DNA from 2 places in the Pediococcus damnosus genome. Region 1 is predicted to be linked to the other one. Evidence: predicted binding sites of a transcription regulator. Region 1 holds the regulator's gene; the other holds the start of a gene.
What was found. Region 1 encodes CtsR, which represses protease genes until heat stress. Its sites were predicted from a motif close to TTGGTCAAAAAAGGTCAAANA; they were not measured.
Positions count from the first base shown of each region.

Region 2: ADU73_RS03520 (ATP-dependent Clp protease proteolytic subunit) is a predicted target of CtsR. The motif match lies at 6,032-6,052, and genes of this name have one in related genera.

Region 1 covers NZ_CP012294.1:296,483-306,399, forward strand. The annotation lists gene rpoC (DNA-directed RNA polymerase subunit beta') at 1-1,088, opposite strand, end outside; gene rpoB (DNA-directed RNA polymerase subunit beta) at 1,290-4,910, opposite strand; gene ADU73_RS01445 (ATP-dependent Clp protease ATP-binding subunit) at 5,166-7,652, opposite strand; gene ADU73_RS01450 (CtsR family transcriptional regulator) at 7,673-8,137, opposite strand; tRNA gene ADU73_RS01455 (tRNA-Pro) at 8,362-8,435, opposite strand; tRNA gene ADU73_RS01460 (tRNA-Pro) at 8,504-8,577, opposite strand; tRNA gene ADU73_RS01465 (tRNA-Arg) at 8,684-8,757, opposite strand; tRNA gene ADU73_RS01470 (tRNA-Leu) at 8,765-8,850, opposite strand; tRNA gene ADU73_RS01475 (tRNA-Gly) at 8,874-8,945, opposite strand; tRNA gene ADU73_RS01480 (tRNA-Thr) at 8,966-9,038, opposite strand; tRNA gene ADU73_RS01485 (tRNA-Leu) at 9,073-9,154, opposite strand; tRNA gene ADU73_RS01490 (tRNA-Lys) at 9,175-9,247, opposite strand; tRNA gene ADU73_RS01495 (tRNA-Val) at 9,250-9,322, opposite strand; gene serS (serine--tRNA ligase) at 9,428-9,917, opposite strand, start outside.
Region 2 covers NZ_CP012294.1:720,456-730,372, forward strand. The annotation lists gene tpiA (triose-phosphate isomerase) at 1-481, opposite strand, end outside; gene ADU73_RS03495 (phosphoglycerate kinase) at 564-1,766, opposite strand; gene gap (type I glyceraldehyde-3-phosphate dehydrogenase) at 1,892-2,914, opposite strand; gene ADU73_RS03505 (sugar-binding transcriptional regulator) at 2,981-4,009, opposite strand; gene rpoN (RNA polymerase factor sigma-54) at 4,212-5,546, opposite strand; tRNA gene ADU73_RS03515 (tRNA-Arg) at 5,613-5,684, shown strand; gene ADU73_RS03520 (ATP-dependent Clp protease proteolytic subunit) at 6,126-6,722, shown strand; gene whiA (DNA-binding protein WhiA) at 6,784-7,713, opposite strand; gene ADU73_RS03530 (gluconeogenesis factor YvcK family protein) at 7,751-8,761, opposite strand; gene rapZ (RNase adapter RapZ) at 8,758-9,651, opposite strand; gene uvrA (excinuclease ABC subunit UvrA) at 9,838-9,917, opposite strand, start outside.

The DNA of each region.
Region 1 (9,917 bases):
AAAGCCATTGGAACTGGTAAGCCCATTTGGTTCATCTTCAATGAAGGACCCACATCAATAACGGAACGGCCAGAATAATCAACTCGTTTACCAAGTAAGTTCTGACGGAATCGTCCTTGCTTTCCTTTCAACATGTGTGAAAGAGATTTCAATGGACGATTACCTGGTCCAGCAACAGGACGACCACGACGCCCATTATCAATCAAGGCATCAACAGCCTCTTGCAACATCCGTTTTTCATTTTGAACAATGATTCCAGGAGCATTAAGATCTAACAAACGTTTCAAACGGTTGTTACGGTTAATTACCCGGCGATATAAATCATTCAAATCAGATGTAGCAAAACGACCACCATCTAATTGCACCATTGGTCGTAAATCCGGTGGAATAACCGGAATGGCATCCATTACCATCCAGTCAGGTTCATTTCCAGATTTGATAAAGGCTTCAATGATATCTAAACGACGGACGGCACGAGTCCGTTTTTGGCCAGAGACATCCTTTAATTCTTCTTTTAATGTTTTGGCTTCTTTATTAAGATCAACATCTTGAAGAAGTTCTTTGATTGCTTCGCCACCAATTTTGGCATTGAATTTATTTCCAAATTCACTTAATTTTTCTCGGTATTCACGTTCAGTTAGTAATTGTTTCTTTTCTAAAGGTGTTTTACCAGGATCAATTACGACGTATGAAGCAAAATAGATAATTTCTTCAAGAGCCCGAGGACTCATGTCTAAGACAAGGCCCATTCGGCTTGGGATTCCTTTAAAGTACCAGATATGTGTGACAGGAGCAGCTAATTCAATATGACCCATTCGTTCACGACGAACTTTTGATTTAGTAACTTCCACACCACAACGGTCACAGACGATTCCTTTATAACGAATTTGCTTGTATTTCCCGCAGGCACATTCATAATCTTTGGTTGGTCCGAAAATTCGCTCATCGAACAAACCATCTTTTTCAGGTTTTAATGTTCGATAGTTAATCGTTTCTGGCTTTTTGACTTCGCCGTATGACCAACTTCTGATCTTGTCAGGGGATGCGAGCCCAATTTGCATGCTTTCAAACTTATTGACATCGATCAAAGGATCGACCTCCTTCTTGATTTATGGAGTGCCTCAAAAGACGGGTAGTTTCTGTGCCTATCATCGTTTGTCTCTAAAACTCTGACTACTCACGTAATCAGTTCTACAGACATTCTAGATAGGTGGAGAAGTCGTCTTTTTAAACACGTTTATGCTAAACAATTAAATAATCACAACTTTAAATTTATTCAAGAACACTGATTATTTTTGATTTTTCTCTGTTTCAGCTTTAGTTTTGCTTGCAGAAGTTGTGTCTTCAGAGGCTGCAGCTTTTTTAGCTGCCTCTTTCGATTTATCTTTCTGTTCTTCAGCATACTTACTAAGGGCATCTACGTTAACAACATCATCATCGTCATCGTCCATGTCACGCAACTCAATTTCCTCATGATTCTTATCAAGAACCTTCATATCAAGACCAAGGGCTTGTAATTCTTTAACAAGAACTCGGAATGACTCAGGAACTCCTGGACGAGGAATTGGATCACCCTTCACAATTGCTTCATAAGTCTTCACACGACCAACCACATCATCTGATTTGTATGTCAAGATTTCTTGTAAAGTATATGCAGCACCATAAGCTTCAAGGGCCCAAACTTCCATTTCACCAAAACGCTGACCACCAAATTGTGCTTTACCACCTAATGGTTGTTGCGTAACTAATGAGTAAGGTCCGATTGAACGCGCATGAATTTTATCATCAACCATGTGGGCTAACTTCATATAGTGCATAACCCCAACGGCAATTCGTTGCTCAAATGGTTCACCTGTACGACCATCGTATAAGATTGTCTTAGCATCTGTTTGCATGCCAGCTTCTTTAACAGCATCCGCAATATCTTTATCGTTTGCGCCATCAAAAACAGGGGTTGCAACATGGATACCCAAATTACGAGCAGCCATTCCTAAATGTAATTCCAATACTTGACCAATGTTCATACGAGAAGGAACACCCATGGGACTCAACATAATGTCGATTGGTGTGCCATCTGGCATGTATGGCATATCTTCTTGAGGAATAACCACGGAAACAGTTCCTTTATTACCATGACGCCCAGCCATTTTGTCTCCAACTTGTAACTTACGTTTTTGAGCAATATAAACTCGAACCATCATGTTAACACCAGGTGAAAGCTCATCCCCGTTTTCACGAGTAAAGATCTTAACATCCTGGATAATACCACCGCCACCATGTGGAACCTTCAACGAGGTATCTCGAACTTCACGAGCCTTTTCACCAAAGATTGCATGCAGCAAACGTTCCTCAGCAGATAATTCAGTTACTCCTTTAGGGGTGACCTTACCAACTAAAATATCGCCATCTGCAACTTCAGCACCGATCCGCACAATTCCATCTTCGTCAAGATCTTTAAGTGCATCTTCACCAACGTTAGGAATTTCACGAGTCATTTCTTCAGGCCCAAGTTTAGTATCACGAGCTTCTGACTCATATTCTTCAATATGAATTGAAGTATAAACATCATCACGAACCAAACGTTCATTGATCGCAATGGCATCTTCGAAGTTATAACCTTGCCAAGTCATGAAAGCAACTAATGGGTTTTGACCAAGTGCTAATTCTCCACCTTCCATAGCAGGGCCATCAGCTAGAACTTCATCATTATCCACATGATCATTAACTTTTACAATTGGACGTTGGTTATAGTTTTTACCACCATTAGAACGGCGGAATTTCATTAATTTATAAGTGTCTAAAGCACCATCATCACGGCGAACTCGGATTTCACGTGCATCCACATATTCAACCGTTCCATCATGTTTACAAATCAAGGCAACTCCAGAATCATGAGCGGCTTTGTATTCAATCCCAGTACCAACTAATGGGGCATGAGGATCTAACAAAGGTACCGCCTGACGCTGCATATTAGCACCCATCAAAGCACGGTTAGAATCATCATTTTCCAAGAAAGGAATGCAGGCAGTTGCGACTGCAACTACTTGTTTTGGTGAAACATCCATGTAATCAACACTATCAATGTTGATTTCGATATTATCACTTTCATGACGAGCCATAACCACATTATCCACAAACGAACCATCATCATTTAATGGTGAGTTAGCCTGAGCAATAACAAATTGATCTTCTTCATCAGCAGTCAAGTAATCAATTTTATTGGTAACCGCATGGGTCGTCCATGAAACACGACGATAAGGGGTTTCAATAAAACCATACTTGTTAATCTTCGCGTAACTAGCCAAACTATTGATCAATCCAATATTTGGACCTTCAGGGGTTTCAATTGGACACATCCGACCATAATGCGTGTAATGCACATCACGAACTTCATATCCAGCACGATCACGAGTTAAACCACCAGGACCAAGGGCAGAAAGACGACGCTTATGCGTAAGTTCACCCAATGGATTAGTTTGATCCATGAATTGTGATAATTGAGATGACCCAAAGAATTCCTTAATGGAAGCCACAACTGGACGAATATTAATCAATTGTTGTGGTGTAACCGTATTGGCATCTTGAATTGACATCCGTTCACGAACAACTCGTTCCATTCGTGAAAGACCAATTCTGAATTGGTTTTGAAGAAGTTCACCAACTGAACGAATTCGACGATTACCCAAATGGTCAATATCATCTGTAGAACCAACACCCTCTTGTAATAAGAAGAAGTAGTTAATTGTTGAAATGATATCTGCAGGAGTAATGTGTTTGAGTTTAAGATCAATGTTGTCATTACCAATCATCGTCAACTCACGTTCTGGATCATTAGGATTGACAATCTTAATCGATTGGACGGTCATTGGATCTGTCACAACTGCTTCCGTAGAAGGTGTATATGTGACAGCCTTAAAGTCTTTTTTATCTAAATAAGGAGCTAAATCCTTCATAACATCTTTAGTTACAACGGTTCCCTTTTGAGCAATAACTTCTCCAGTATCTGGATCTGCTAAAGTTTCAGCCAAAGTCTGGCCAATCAAACGGGTCTTCAAACTTAACTTCTTGTTAACCTTGTAACGACCAACAGGAGCCATATCATAACGCTTTGGATCAAAGAAACGAGCTGTTAAAAGGCTACGTGAACTATCAGCAGTCTTAGGCTCACCTGGACGTAAACGTTCATAAACATCCTTTAAGGCTTCTTCAACACGAGAATCCTCAGCATTTTTATGCACATCTTTGTCTAAAGTATTGTCAAGACCATCAGTCTCGCCCAACATATCCACAATTTCTTCATCTGAACCAAAACCAAGTGCTCGGACCAACTCAGTCATTGGAATTTTACGAGTTCGATCAATTCGAACATATGCAATTTTTTTTGCATCTGTTTCGTACTCTAACCAAGCACCTCGATTAGGAATAACCGTGGTTCCATATACATCCCGACCATTTTTATCAGCAGTCTTAGTGTAATAAACACCAGGAGAACGAACTAACTGAGAAACAATAACCCGTTCTGCACCATTAATAATGAAAGTACCTTGCTCTGTCATTAATGGTAAGTCACCAAAGAAAACATCTTGAGATTTGATTTCGCCAGTTTCGTGGTTAGTTAAACGTAAAGTTACATGCAAAGGCGCTGAATAATTTGCCTCATGTTCACGTGCTTCGGTCTCTGTATACTTTGGTTCTAGTAATTGATAATCCACATATTCCAAAGAAAGATTTCCAGCAAAGTCATCGATGGGCATAATGTCATCGAACATATCCTTTAATCCTTCATCAAGAAACCATTGGTATGAATTACTCTGAATCTCAATCAGGTTAGGAAGCTCTAGCACTTCTTTAATTCGTGCGTAACTTCTACGAGTCCGGTGTTTACCGTATTTTACCAAATGTCCTGCCAAGTTATTCACCTCTCTAAAATATTCCGCAAACGGCCAATTCATATTACAATTTGATTACATTTAGCAAATTGTACTGTTTTTTGGCAAAAAAAAACCAAAAATAGCTCATTTTTCTGATAGCTATTTTTGCTTCTTTATAAGAAATACCACGGACAATAGATCGCAGCACTTCATTTCATTCACAGTTACAAACAAAGTTAATCATACCTATTTTGCTTAAGAATGTCAACTATTTAACTGCGTCTGTTTATTCAATTATGCAGTTGGTTGCTTCGAATCCACCTTAGGATTTTTCACAACAACTTGAATTTTACCCTGACGCGCACCAACCGTGATATTATCACCAATCTTAGCCTGTCCAGAAAGCATCAATTCACTTAACTTATCTTCGACTTGTGTTTGGAAAGCTCGTCGGATTGGACGGGCACCGTATTCTGGATCAAATCCAGCTTTCGCAACGACATCAATCGCAGCCGGTGTAATCTTAACGGTCATCCCCTGGTCCGCAACTCGTTTAAGAATTTGTCGCGACATCAATTTTACAATGCGATGGAGTTGAGGGCGAGTCAATGAATGGAAAATAATTGTTTCGTCAATTCGATTTAAAAATTCTGGACGGAAACTTTGCTTGAGAACTTCTCGAATTTTAGATGACATTGCAGCATAGTCTTGACTTGCATCTTTCGCACCAAAACCAACCGATTTCTCATCTCTGAGCGCAGTTGCTCCCAAATTTGACGTCATAATCAGAATTGTATTTCGAAAATCAACTTTGTGTCCTTTAGAATCAGTCAAATAGCCATCATCTAATACCTGTAAAAGAATGTTGAACACATCTGGATGAGCCTTTTCAACTTCATCAAATAGAACTACGGAATACGGCTTTTGACGAACTCGTTCAGTCAGCTGACCACCTTCATCGTACCCAACATAACCAGGTGCGGATCCGATCAAACGACTCGTACTATAACGTTCCATATATTCCGACATATCAATTCGAATCATGTTGTCTTCAGAACCAAACATCGCCTCAGCCAATGCTTTGGCCAGTTCGGTCTTTCCAACCCCAGTTGGTCCTAAAAACATGAAAGAACCAATGGGACGACCCGGATCTTTTAGGCCACTTCGAGCCCGTCTAATTGCTCTTGAAACCGCCGAAACTGCTTCGTCTTGTCCAATGACTCGTTTATGCAGAATAGATTCCAGATTAACTAATCGGTCACTTTCAGTCTTTTGCAATTGCGTCAACGGTACTCCCGTCCACTCTGAAACAACTTGCGCAATGTCTTCAGCTGTTTCCTTTAATTGATACTTAGGCTTTTTGTCATCTGTTTGGTCGGCTGCCTGAGCCTTTTCGATCTTGCTACGCAGCTTTTCTTCTTTAATTCTGATTTGCTGAGCTTTTTCAAAGTCTTGAACCTCAATGGCAGCTTCTTTTTCATTTGTCAAATCCTGTAACTTAGTTTCTGAACTTGATTTCTGACTTTTTCCCATGTGATCAATTCTAACTTTTGCGGCAGCTTCGTCCATTAAATCGATTGCTTTGTCAGGTAAAAAGCGATCACTAATATATCGATTTGACAATGAAACAGCTTGTTTAATTGCCTCATCCGTAATCTCTACGTGATGATGCTCTTCATATTTAGGTCGTAACCCGCGCAAAATCTGAACTGATTCTTCTGCAGTAGGCTCATCAACCTCAACTTTAGCAAACCGTCGTTCTAAAGCGGCATCGGTCTCAATATATTTTTGATATTCATTAAGGGTTGTTGCCCCAATTGTTTGCAACTCACCACGTGCTAACGCAGGTTTCAAAATATTAGAAGCATCAATTGCGCCTTCAGCCCCACCGGCTCCGATCAACGTGTGCAATTCATCAATAAACAAGACAACGTGCCCATCTTCATGAATTTCGTCAATTACTTTTTTCAGCCGATCTTCAAACTCACCACGATATTTTGTGCCTGCCACAAGTGAACCCATGTCAAGCGCCATTAATCGCTTACTAGCAAGATCTTCAGGGACATCACCATCAATCATTCGTTGCGCAAGCCCCTCTGCAATTGCGGTCTTCCCCACTCCGGGTTCGCCAATTAACACAGGATTATTCTTTGTACGCCGACTTAAAATCTGAATGACCCGTTTAACCTCTTTATCACGGCCAACCACGGGATCAATTTTACCTTCTTGAGCCATTTGTGTCATATTACGGGCAACGGAATCAAGGGTTGGTGTCCCTTGTGGCTTACTAGCGCCGCGCCGTGTTTGAGCCTGGTTTTGCCGTAATTGCGCTGAAGCACTAACACCAAGTTTGCGTAAAATAACCTTGCGCGTTTGAGCAAGATCCATATCTAGACTAATTAAGATTCTTGATGATAAAATATTTTCATCACTCAAAAGTGCCAGCAATAAATGCTCAGTACCAATTTTAGCAGCGCCTAATCGTTTAGCCTCATCACCAGCCAGCGCCAAAACTTCTTTGGCCTTTGGTGAATAAGGTAAATAATCATTAGCGCCCATATTTTTTAATGTCCCATATCCAGTAAAACGTTCAATTTCTTCCACAATATCTGTTTCGGTAACTGAAAACTGTTGAAAGACTTTATAAGCAATCCCATTTTTTTCTATCGCTAGGGCCAACAATAAATGTTCCGTTCCTACTGCTTGATGTTTAAAACGTTTAGCTTGTTCCTGAGAAATAGCCAATACGTTTTTTGCACTTGGTGTAAATAAGTTATCCACGCTAACACCCTACTTTCTTTTTAGCTTTCATACCGTAAACGATTTAAAACTGCAATCAAAATTCTTGCTCGTAACTGATCTTCTTCATCACGATCGCTCATCGCTAACGTTTTCTTATCAATCGCTGCCAAAACCAAATTGCCTTCCCGTTTATCAATTACGTCGTCTTCATATAAACTTTTTACAATCGAAATTGCATCACGCTGATTGATGGAGTCACCAATGACTTGAATAAGTGTATCTAAAACATCCAAATCATCAAGTAATTTGACTTTTTCAATCCGAATATAGCCACCGCCACCGCGCTTGCTTTCTACTACATAACCATTTTGAATCGTAAAACGAGTTTTAATTACGTAATTAATCTGTGAGGGTACAACATCAAACAAGTCAGCGATTTCCGAGCGCCGAATCTCAATTTCCTCTGAATCAGCTAAAATTTGTTTTAAATATTTTTCAATGATATCGGAAATATTTTGACTCATCTCGCACACCCTTTCTTACATCTCTGACTAATGTTGACTTTCATTATACGAAACTCTCATAAAAAAGCAAAGTTTTTTAACTTTCTCGCGGGATTGGGTCTCTTTAACTGTAAATTTTGATTGCAATCTAATTCAGTCTGCCCCTAAAAACTTTTTAAATCCAAAAAATGGATAATAAAAAATCGCGAAATCAAATGATCTCACGACTTTCTTATTATCCATTATCGGGAAAACAGGATTTGAACCTGCGACCCCCACGTCCCGAACGTGGTGCTCTACCAAGCTGAGCTACTTCCCGTTTTGGTAAATAACTTTAAGTGGTTAGTTTTAACGTCAGGGCACCTTTTCCACCGTTCAAGTGCTTAATCGGGAAGACAGGATTCGAACCTGCGACCCCCTGGTCCCAAACCAGGTGCTCTACCAAGCTGAGCTACTTCCCGCTCATATTATCAATCTAATTAAAATGCCAACATGTAAAAGTTACAGTTGGCATTTTAAACTTATTCAGTCTACTGATTCTAAACCAGCAAGCTTCCATAATATTGATGCACCCAGTAGGAGTCGAACCTACAACCTTCTGATTCGTAGTCAGACACTCTATCCAATTGCGCTATGGGTGCTTATTAATGCCGAGGACCGGGATCGAACCGGTACGGTCATCACTGACCGCAGGATTTTAAGTCCTGTGCGTCTGCCAATTCCGCCACCCCGGCAATGCTTGTAGTTAAACCTACAAAGCGGAAGACGAGATTCGAACTCGCGACCCCCACCATGGCAAGGTGATGTTCTACCACTGAACTACTTCCGCAAAGCTATTAAATTGGTGAATGCCGACTAGAGGATTCGAACCTCCGACCCCCTGTTTACAAAACAGATGCTCTGCCAACTGAGCTAAGTCGGCTAATCAATAATTAATAAAAGTTATTAATTAGAAGTGCGGGCGAAGGGACTCGAACCCTTACATCTTTCGATACAAGAACCTAAATCTTGCGCGTCTGCCAATTCCGCCACGCCCGCAATGCTTATATATTTGTAAATGAGCCGTGACAGTCTCGAACTGTCGACCCTCTGATTAAAAGTCAGATGCTCTACCAACTGAGCTAACGGCTCAATGGAGGATACAGGGCTCGAACCTGTGACCCTCTGCTTGTAAGGCAGACGCTCTCCCAACTGAGCTAATCCTCCATCACACGACAACTACATAATATTATCATTGACGCCCACTAATTGTCAATAACATTTTATAGTTGTCGCAAAAAAATTATTAATCAATTAAACGATCCCTAGGTTTTACTTAGTGATTTTTGTTAAACCACCCATATATGGAATTAGGACTTCAGGAATCGTCACTGAGCCATCCTCATTTTGATAATTTTCTAAAATAGCTGCTACGGTACGGCCAACTGCTAAACCAGAACCATTCAGCGTGTGCACGTACTGTAATTTACCATCATCATCCCGATATCTAATTTTGGCACGACGGGCTTGGAAATCTGTACAGTTTGAGCAACTTGAAATTTCCCGATACATATTTTGAGCAGGAATCCAAACTTCTAAGTCATGCGTCATTGCAGCCGTAAAACTCATATCACTGGTTGTTAAAGTAATCACATGATATGGCAATTTCAAAAGCTTCAATAAACTTTCGGCCTGATTCGTTAATTTTTCGAGCTCATCCCATGAATCTTCAGGTTTAGTGAATTTTACCATTTCTACTTTATTAAACTGATGCATCCGGATTAACCCTCGGGTATCTCGACCCGCACTTCCCGCTTCTGAA
Region 2 (9,917 bases), 420 kb from region 1:
AAGCCACTTGATCTGCAGATAAACCTTTAAGTGCATTTGTGATTTGGCCTGAAACCCACTCATTGGTTTGACCAGCTTCACGTTGGTCTAAAGTTTCACCACAGCAAATGATTGGTAACATATTGTTAGCAAAAACTGCCTTAGCTTTTTTATTGATGTCTTCATCTGTTTCGCCAAAGTATTGACGACGTTCTGAATGACCAATAATAACATAATCAACGCCCATTTCAGAAAGCACTTTTGGTGAAGTTTCACCAGTAAAAGCACCTTCATCTTCAAAGTAGCAGTTTTCAGCAGCTACTTTAAGGTTTGTACCCTTAGCTGCATCTAACAAAGCTTGTAAATCAACGGCAGGAGCACCGATAACAGATTCTACTTTGCTACTTTCAGGAAGTTGATCCTTAACAGCATTAACAAATTCAGTTGTTTCTTTAGGGTTCTTGTTCATTTTCCAATTTCCAGCAATAATTGGTGTACGCAAAATAATACTTCCTTTCATTTATAACAAATTCTTTTCAGACAGCAGAAAAGAATTGAAATTCAATTCAATCCTGTTGTGAAGCTTATTTGTTTGAAATTGCAGCAATTCCTGGTAATTCCTTACCTTCGAGGTACTCAAGTGAAGCACCACCACCAGTAGAAATATGAGTTAACTTATCGCCAACGCCAAGTTGTTTAACAGCAGCAGTTGAATCACCACCACCAACAATTGTGGTTGCATCAGTTAATGTACCTAAGAACTTACCAATTTCAAGAGTTCCTTCAGCATAGTTGCTCATTTCGAATACACCCATTGGTCCATTCCAAACAACCGTCTTAGCATCTTTTAAAACATCTTCAAATTCTTTAATTGACTTAGGTCCGATATCAAGTGCCATATAGCCATCAGGAATATCTCCTTCAACTACTTTATGAGGAACATCGTTATCGAATTTTTCAGCAACAACACTGTCAGATGGTAACACAATCTTGTCACCAGCTTTGTCCAAGATTTCTTTTGCTAGTCCAACTTTGTCTTTTTCAACAAGTGAAGTACCAATCTTCATGCCTTTAGCAGCATAGAATGTATATGTCATACCACCACCGATAATAACTTTATCAGCTTTATCAAGTAAATGATCAATGACACCAATCTTATCAGAAACCTTAGCACCACCTAAGATAGCAACAAATGGGTGCTTTGGATTATCAACAGCATTTCCAAGGAATTTAATTTCCTTTTCCATCAAGAATCCGGCAGCAACAGGTTTGTTAGCTGCTTTCATAGCTGTAGCGATTCCCACGTTAGAAGCGTGTGAACGATGAGCAGTACCAAAAGCATCATTTACAAACTCGTCGCCAAGTGAAGCCCAATATTGGCCAAGTTCTTGGTCGTTGCCACTTTCTTTTTTGCCATCAAGATCTTCAAAACGAGTGTTTTCAAATAAGAGAACATCTCCGTCTTTCATATCAGCAATAGCATCTTCCAATTGTTTGCCACGGGTTGCAGGCACAAAAGTAACTGGCTTGCCTAAAAGATCAGACAAACGTTGAGCAACTGGACGCATTGTTAAAGCCTTTTTATCATCTTCCGTTTTAACACGGCCAAGATGTGAGAACAAGATTGCTTTACCATCATGTTCGATGATGTATTTGATTGTTGGTAATGCAGCAACGATTCGGTTGTCGTCACCAATCACACCATTTTTAACGGGAACATTAAAGTCCACACGCATTAAAACTTTTTTATCTTTAACATCTAAATCAGAAACTGTTAATTTAGCCAAAGTTATTCCTCCTAATTTAAGAAATTAATGTATTATCAATAAAAAAAGACGGAGGAAGTTTGCCTCCCTCCGCCTTAAACCGTTAGACGGTTTTGAAATCTGCAAACTTAAAGATTAATTTAATCCTAGAGAGTAGCAAACTTCAATAAAGTACGTACCATTTGGCAAGTGAAGCCATATTCGTTGTCGTACCAAGCAACAGTTTTAACTAATTGATTGTCTCCAGCGCTTGTAACTTCAGTTTGTGTTGGGTCAAAGATTGAACCGTATGTTGTGCCGATAACGTCACTAGATACGATTTCGTCTTCGTTGTAACCAAATGATTCGTTGTTTTCTGTATGTTTCTTCATTGCAGCATTAACTTCGTCAGCTGTAACATTCTTACCTAAGATTGCAACTAATTCTGTTAATGAACCATCAACAACACCGACACGTTGTGCATGTCCTTGTAATTTACCAACTAATTCTGGAATTACAAGACCAATAGCTTTAGCAGCACCAGTTGAATGAGGAATAGTGTTAACACCAGCAGCACGAGCAGCACGTAAGTTTCCACCACGAACTGGGCCATCAAGTAACATTTGTGTACTTGTGTAAGCATGGATTGTTGTCATTGTACCTACTTTAATACCAAATTCTTGGTTTAAGAAGTAAGCCATAGGTGCTAAACAGTTTGTTGTACATGAGCCAGCAGAAACAATCTTGTCATCTGCAGTTAAAACGTCATCATTAACGTTGTAAACAACAGTCTTAAGATCATTACCAGCAGGAGCAGAAATCAGAACACGTTTTGCGCCGGCATCCAAATGAGCTTGTGCCTTTGCTTTTGATGTATAGAAACCTGTACATTCAAGAACAAAATCAACACCATCAGCTTTAACCCATGGAATATCCTGTGCTTTAGGTTCTGCGTAAACACGGTATTTCTTGCCATCAACAATGATGGAGTCATCTGTCGCGCTAACCTCACCAGGGAAAGTGCCATGTGTTGAGTCATACTTCAATAAATGTGCCAACATTGCTGGACTTGTCAAATCATTGATAGCCACAACTTCAATATCATTTGACTTTGCGCCTAATTCATAGATCCGACGGAAAGCTAAACGACCGATACGTCCAAAACCATTAATACCAATCTTTACAGTCATACTAAGATTTCCTCCTTTAGGAATCAAAAAAAATATATTTTATTTTAAAAAGTGATGTTAAAAACATTACTTTTTTAAAATCAAGTTTGCAGCACCCTCATCAGTAACCAAATAGGTTTGTTGAGGTGCTAAATTCATGTAAGAGCGAATTGCTTGAGCTTTTGTATGCCCACCTGCAACTGCAAAAACATGATCGATTGAATTGATACGCTCAAATTGCAATCCAATTCGAGGTACCCGATAGACGATCTCACCTTGCTGATTATAGAAACAACCAAAAGCTTCACCAACTGCATTCTTATCTTTTAAAAGATGCAGAATCTTTGGATCTACTTCTCGGCGCTCAGCCATTTCATCGGCGCGACCAATCCCATGAATCACAACATTACTCTGCTTAATAAGTCCCAAAACTAATTGAACACTTGGCTCCTCTAATAATGGTTGATAGCTTTTCTGACTCAATTTTTCTGGCACATACATTGATTGGCTTTCACCATGTGTACGCTCTGCCATAATCGAGCAAACTGTATTCGCCTGCATTGCAAGCGACTGACCCATACCACCACGTCCAGGAACAAAAGTAAGTTGTCTTTTATTGGATAATTCTGGGGAAAATTCTTTAGCAACTTGTGCCATTGTATTTCCGCCCATCACTACTATTACATTATTACCCTCTGGTAACAATTTTGCAAGTGTATCGTTCAGAATTGTTCCCATTCCATCAAGAACTCGATCTTGGCGATCACTATCACCAGAAACGATAAAACAACGATCAATGTTTAGGATTTGTGCCAACTCTCGTTCGGACTGTTGTAATCCCAACATACTGTCAACCATGGCACTTAGTCCGGTCAAAGCAGCTTGTCCTTCGCTAGTCAACATCATCCCTGCCGGAGAACTTTGAATCATTCCCAGCTTTCTCAACATATCTGTATGCGTTCGTAAGACACGCTCACTCATATTAAGATGAGCAGCTAAAGCTCGTCGACCAATGGGAGCCATTAGTGCAACTGACCGCAGAACTGAAAAACGCTTTAAGAAAACGTCAACCATATCTGGTGCAATTGCTTCTAACCATTTTATCTCGTTTCGCATGATCTCTCTGCTTCCAATTGGGACGTAAGCCGTCCATATGTGTCACCGAACGACCCAACTAATTCAAAATAATTGGCATACACCTAATCAAATGACTTTTTCGGTTGTATACCACTCGCTTACATATTGAATTATATCAGGAGCTGTCCTTCAATGCAACTCAAACCACTAGACATTATCAAACGTTTCCATCTAGCTATAGTTAATTCGCTTCATACCGCTTTCTAGCTGAAGAAGACGGAATATTTAAACTTTCGCGATATTTTGCAACTGTCCTTCGTGAGACTTCAATCTTTCGAGCTGCTAATTGTTTAACGATTTTTGCATCCGATAATGGTTTTTGTTTATCTTCTTCATGAATAAATTTTTGGAGAAGTTGCTTTACCGTGTCTACCGATAATCCCTCTGGTGAAGCGTCTGTTTTGGCAACTGCACTACTAAAAAATGATTTCAGTTCAAAAGTGCCAAATCGCGTTTGCAAATACTTTCCATTGACAGCACGACTAATCGTTGATTCATGCAAGCCCAATTTTAGTGCAACATCTTGTAACAAGAATGGTCGCAATTCTTTTGTTTTTTCAAGAAAGAAATCCTGTTGATGTTCCACTAAGACTTTCCCAACACGCAAAATTGTGCTTTCCCTTTGTTCAAGGCTTCTAGAAATCCAATCGAACTCTTTCTTTTTATCTTTAACATATCGTGTTACTTCTTCGTCTTTACGTTGCAACATTTTTTGAAAATAGTGCTGTTGAAAATGAACGCTTGGTTTAGCTGATCGCGACATTCGAACAGTTAATTTTCCTGCATCATTTTCTACAATTAAATCGGGAAAAATATACTGAGGTCCCTCATCACTAAAACGAGCCCCTGGGTTGGGTGTTAGCGTACGGATATAGTCGAAAGCATCTTGAATTTCAGCCAAAGTCATCCCTTGCTGCTTAGCAATTAGTGTCCATTTTTTATTTGCTAATTCATTAAAATTATCTTTCAAAATGGTAATTGCATTTTCAGGCGCCCAGTCATCGTCCTCAGCCTGAAGAAGCAAGCTTTCCTGTAAATCCTTTGCTCCAACGCCCGGCGGATCTAATTGTTGAATTAAGGTAACCGCATCAATCACGTCCACCTTATTGCTACCTGTTTTTTCCATCGCATCTTCAGTTGATATTTCTAAATAACCGTCTTGATCAATATATTCCAGTAAAAATAAAACTAAATTACGTAACGGAGTGTCCCGCAGTGTGAGATGAATCTGGTCCAAAAGATATTCAAATAAGGACTGATGCGTATCATCTGGAATCTGATTCATATAATTTTCATCACTGGATTGAGTGGATGCTCTTGGCCGAGAATCAATTGGTAAGTCTTCGCGACTAGTTGACACGTCAATCAATGGGTTTTCCAGAGCCTTTTGATTTAAAAAATCTTGTAATTCTTCAACATTGTATTGAAAAATTTGAATTGATTGTTGCAAAGTCTGCGTCATTGCTAAACGTTGTGCCTGTTTTTGATGTTGATGAAGACCTTGTTGCAGAGCCAAGTTAACCACCTCTTTTTTAATAACTTGTTTTTTCAAAGCGAATACAGTAAAATTAAAAAGTAGTTTGCGCCGTTAGTGTAGTGGATCGCACGTGAGATTCCGGTTCTTGAGACGCGGGTTCGATTCCCGCATGGCGCATTTTTTTGTATCCTGATTTATTAGTAATAGTTTTAATGCTACTATAAGTGCTGTCACAGCCCTGTTGAAAGGGCGTTCACAGTCTTCTAATTATCAATCACTACCAATTAGATGTCAAACAATATCAATTCAAATCAATTTGTAATTTATAGATGCTGATTTTTGGATCCATCCCGATTATAAATTCTAATTTCAAGACTGCTTAACTACAGTCTTTTTATTTTGCTTTTTTACAAACACATGTACATTTGATGTATTATAAATTTGCTTGTCAATTCACTTCCGTAACCAATTATAAAGGGTCTTACGCAAATTCATAAAAAGATAATTCTCAACGTAAGCAAAATTGTTTGACCTTTTTTGACCTTGGAGTTAAGCTATTACTATATTAGTGATGAACTAATAAAATAAAAATTAATTTTAAAGGGAGGCTACTAAGTTATGAACTTAGTTCCAACAGTTATTGAACAATCATCACATGGTGAACGTGCCTATGATATCTATTCCCGTCTATTAAAGGATCGAATCATTATGCTTTCCGGTGCCATCGATGATGACGTTGCTAACTCAATTATTGCCCAGCTTTTATTTCTTGACGCCCAGGATTCTGATAAAGATATCTATCTTTACATTAATTCTCCTGGTGGTGTTGTAACTGCCGGCCTTGCTATTTACGATACGATGAACTTCATCAAATCTGACGTTCAAACAATCGTTATGGGAATGGCAGCATCTATGGCTAGTGTCTTGGCTTCTTCTGGTACAAAGGGCAAACGTTTTGCTTTACCTCATTCAGAAGTACTCATTCATCAGCCATCTGGTGGTGCTCAAGGTCAACAAACTGAAATTGAAATTGTCGCAACTGAAATTTTGAAGACACGTAAACAATTGAACCAAATTTTATCTGACAATTCTGGTCAGCCATTAAAAGTTATTAATCGCGATACTGATCGTGATCATTATTTAACGGCTCAAGAAGCAGTCGATTATGGTTTGATTGACGGAATTATGAAAAATAATGCCGATCTAAAGAAATAGCTTTAGCTACAAAAAAGGACAACGAGTTTAAACTCGTTGTCCTTTTTTTATATCCACAAGCTTAAGCTCGTAGTTTATCTGCATACTCATTTAATTTTCGTAATCGATGGTTTATTCCCGACTTGGAAATAACCCCACTGGGAATTAGTTCACCCAATTCTTTCAAACTAACTTCCTGATTATCCAGCCTCACTCGTGCCACTTCTTGCAATTTTGGTGGCAGTTTTCCAATTCCCACCGTTTCATCAATATATTTAATATTATTAATTTGTTTACTTGAAGCATCGGCTACTTTCGTCAAATTGGCATTCTCGCAATTTACCAAGCGATTAACAGAATTTCGCATATCACGCAGGATACGCACATCCTCAAATTTTAGCATGGAGTTTGTCGCTCCAATTAAAGATAAGAAATCGGCAATTCGTTCTGCTTCTTTTAGATAAACGATATATCCACTGCGGCGTTCCGTTGAGCGGGCATTCAAATTATAACGATTCATCCATTCCGTAAGCATTGCGTTATGTGTTTCATACAAAGAATAAATTTCTAGATGATAGCGACTGGTTTCGGGATTGTTAACTGAGCCTCCAGCTAAAAATGCCCCTCGTAAGTAAGAACGAACTTCACCCTCACTTGTTAACAGCCCATCTGGTACCTTTTCGTTAATTTGAAAATCATCTGTTAAAATCGATAAGTCTTCCAAAATAGCTTGGGCATTGGTCATCAATCGCACAATATACAAGTTATTTTTCTTCAATTTCATTTTACGACGAACAATCAGTTCACCTTCGACAGAATAAAAATCTTTTAATAAAGTATAAATTCGCCGCGCAATGGCAGGATTTTCGGTCTGCACACTTAAAACCAACTGATGATGCACTAAATTAATTGATCCATTCATTCGAATAAGAGCCATTAATTCAGCTTTAGCGTTTTTGGGATGAACTTTTATCCCGGTTAGCTCTTTTTTTACTTCACTTGCATAAGACACGAAAATCCCTTCCTTCTATACTTATTCTAATTATTGGCTAGTCACATGTTTTGGGGCTTCCAGCCACATTAAACAATTCTTCAGCAACCCGATCACCATCATGAAAGGCCCCATGATCTCTTAAACAAAGAAAATCATCAGAAACTACCCGACAGTTCTGAGCTCTTAACCCCTGAAAATCAGGTTGAACCTGAGTAGAATATTCATCATATCGTTCATAGTCCATATAATTATCTGGTACCTTAGCATTATTCACCAAAACAGTATCAACGAAGTTTTGGCCTAAATGGTCATTAAGAACTCGCACATGATCTGAATCAGTAAAGTTATCCGTTTCGCCTTTTTGAGTCATAATATTACAAATATAAACGACTTCTGCCTTTGTTTTTAAAACAGCATCACCAATATTAGAAATCATTAAATTAGGTAAAATGCTTGTAAACAAGCTTCCTGGCCCCAGAACAATTTCATCAGCAGCCAAAATGGCATCAATGGCCTCTTGAACTGCATGTGGTTTTTCGTTTGCATTCCAAGAAGTTGGCTCTACCCAAACGCGCTTTATCGTTTTATGAGCCGCAGTAATCTCTGACTCGCCGGCCAGTTGAGCACCATCAGTAAACTCGGCGTGTAACACAAGTGGTTCATCAGAAGCTGGATAAACATGCCCATCAATTTTCATCATTTCAGAAAGCTCTTGAACAGCAGCAAAAATTCCTGATTTCATTTCAGACAAAGCAGCAATAATTAAATTACCAATTGCATGTCCAGAAAGAAAACTATCATTGCTCTTAAAACGATACTGAAAAATATCCAGTTCTAGTTTAGGTAAATCAGAAAGTGCTACAAGGACATTACGAATGTCACCAGGCGGCACAACGTTAACATAATTTCGAATAATACCTGAAGAACCGCCATCATCGGCAACTGTCACAATCGCTGTGATATCAGCATTCTGTTTTTTTAGACTTTTTAAAATAACTGGTAACCCAGTTCCACCACCAATTACCACAAACTTAGGGCGATTTTTCGCTGAATATTTCTTTGTCATGATCGATTCACAGTTTCCTTCCGTTTGTTCATGTCACGATGTTGAATATGAACTGTATAGTCTTTATCTAGGTCCTCAGCAACACGCTTTGCAATGGCTACCGAACGATGTTGCCCACCTGTACAACCGATCGCAATCGTCACTGTTGATTTACCCTCTTTTTGATAACCTGGCATTACATATTTTAATAATGAAATAAAATGTTTATAGAATTTTTCAGTAACTGGCTGATCCATAACGTATTTGTATACCGCGTCGTCTAAGCCAGACTTATTTTTTAATTCGGGTACATAATATGGATTGGGTAAAAACCGGACATCCATGACAATATCGGCATCAATTGGCAGTCCATATTTAAATCCAAAGGAAACAACTTCGATATGAAATTTACCGGTTGCCCCATCAGTCCCAAAGCTTTCAAAAATTTGCTCTCGCAATTCACGTGGTGTCATGGTCGTTGTATCAATGACATATTCGGCATTCGTACGAATTGGCGCTAATAATTCCCGTTCTTTGCGGACCCCATCAACCACGCGCCCTTCCATTGCTAATGGATGTGAACGACGGGTTTCCTTATATCGTGAGATTAACTCTTTATCCGAGGTGTCCAGAAACAAAATTTGTGAGTCAATTGCAGCTGTCTCTGATTCTTCATCTGTAAGCATGTGCAAAATTTGGTCATAAAATGCACGTGATCGCAAGTCGACAACTAACGCCACCTTACTGATTTTCCCTGATTCTTTCACTAACTCCCAAAATTTAGGTAAAAGCGCTGGTGGCATATTATCTACACAAAAAAAGCCAAGATCTTCAAAGCTTTGCATAGCAACTGTTTTACCAGCACCACTCATTCCGGTTATAATGACTAGTTGCATTTTTTCATCTGCCATTTCAATATCCCCCGTTCATGATAACTAAGTATAACACACCGGGTGTGCCTTTTTAAACCAGCCGCTTTTTTTGTTAGCCATAGCCAATTTCAAACAAAATCGCGATCAGCCAAATAAAAATGGCTCTCCTCACACAAAAAAAGTCGAAGCACCTAATCTCGGTGTTTCGACTTTTTCAATAATAAACTATATTTTTTTCTCAGTTGCTGAAACCTCTGTAGTTCTTTTCTTATCACGTTCTAATACCGGTTTTAGGTATTGACCTG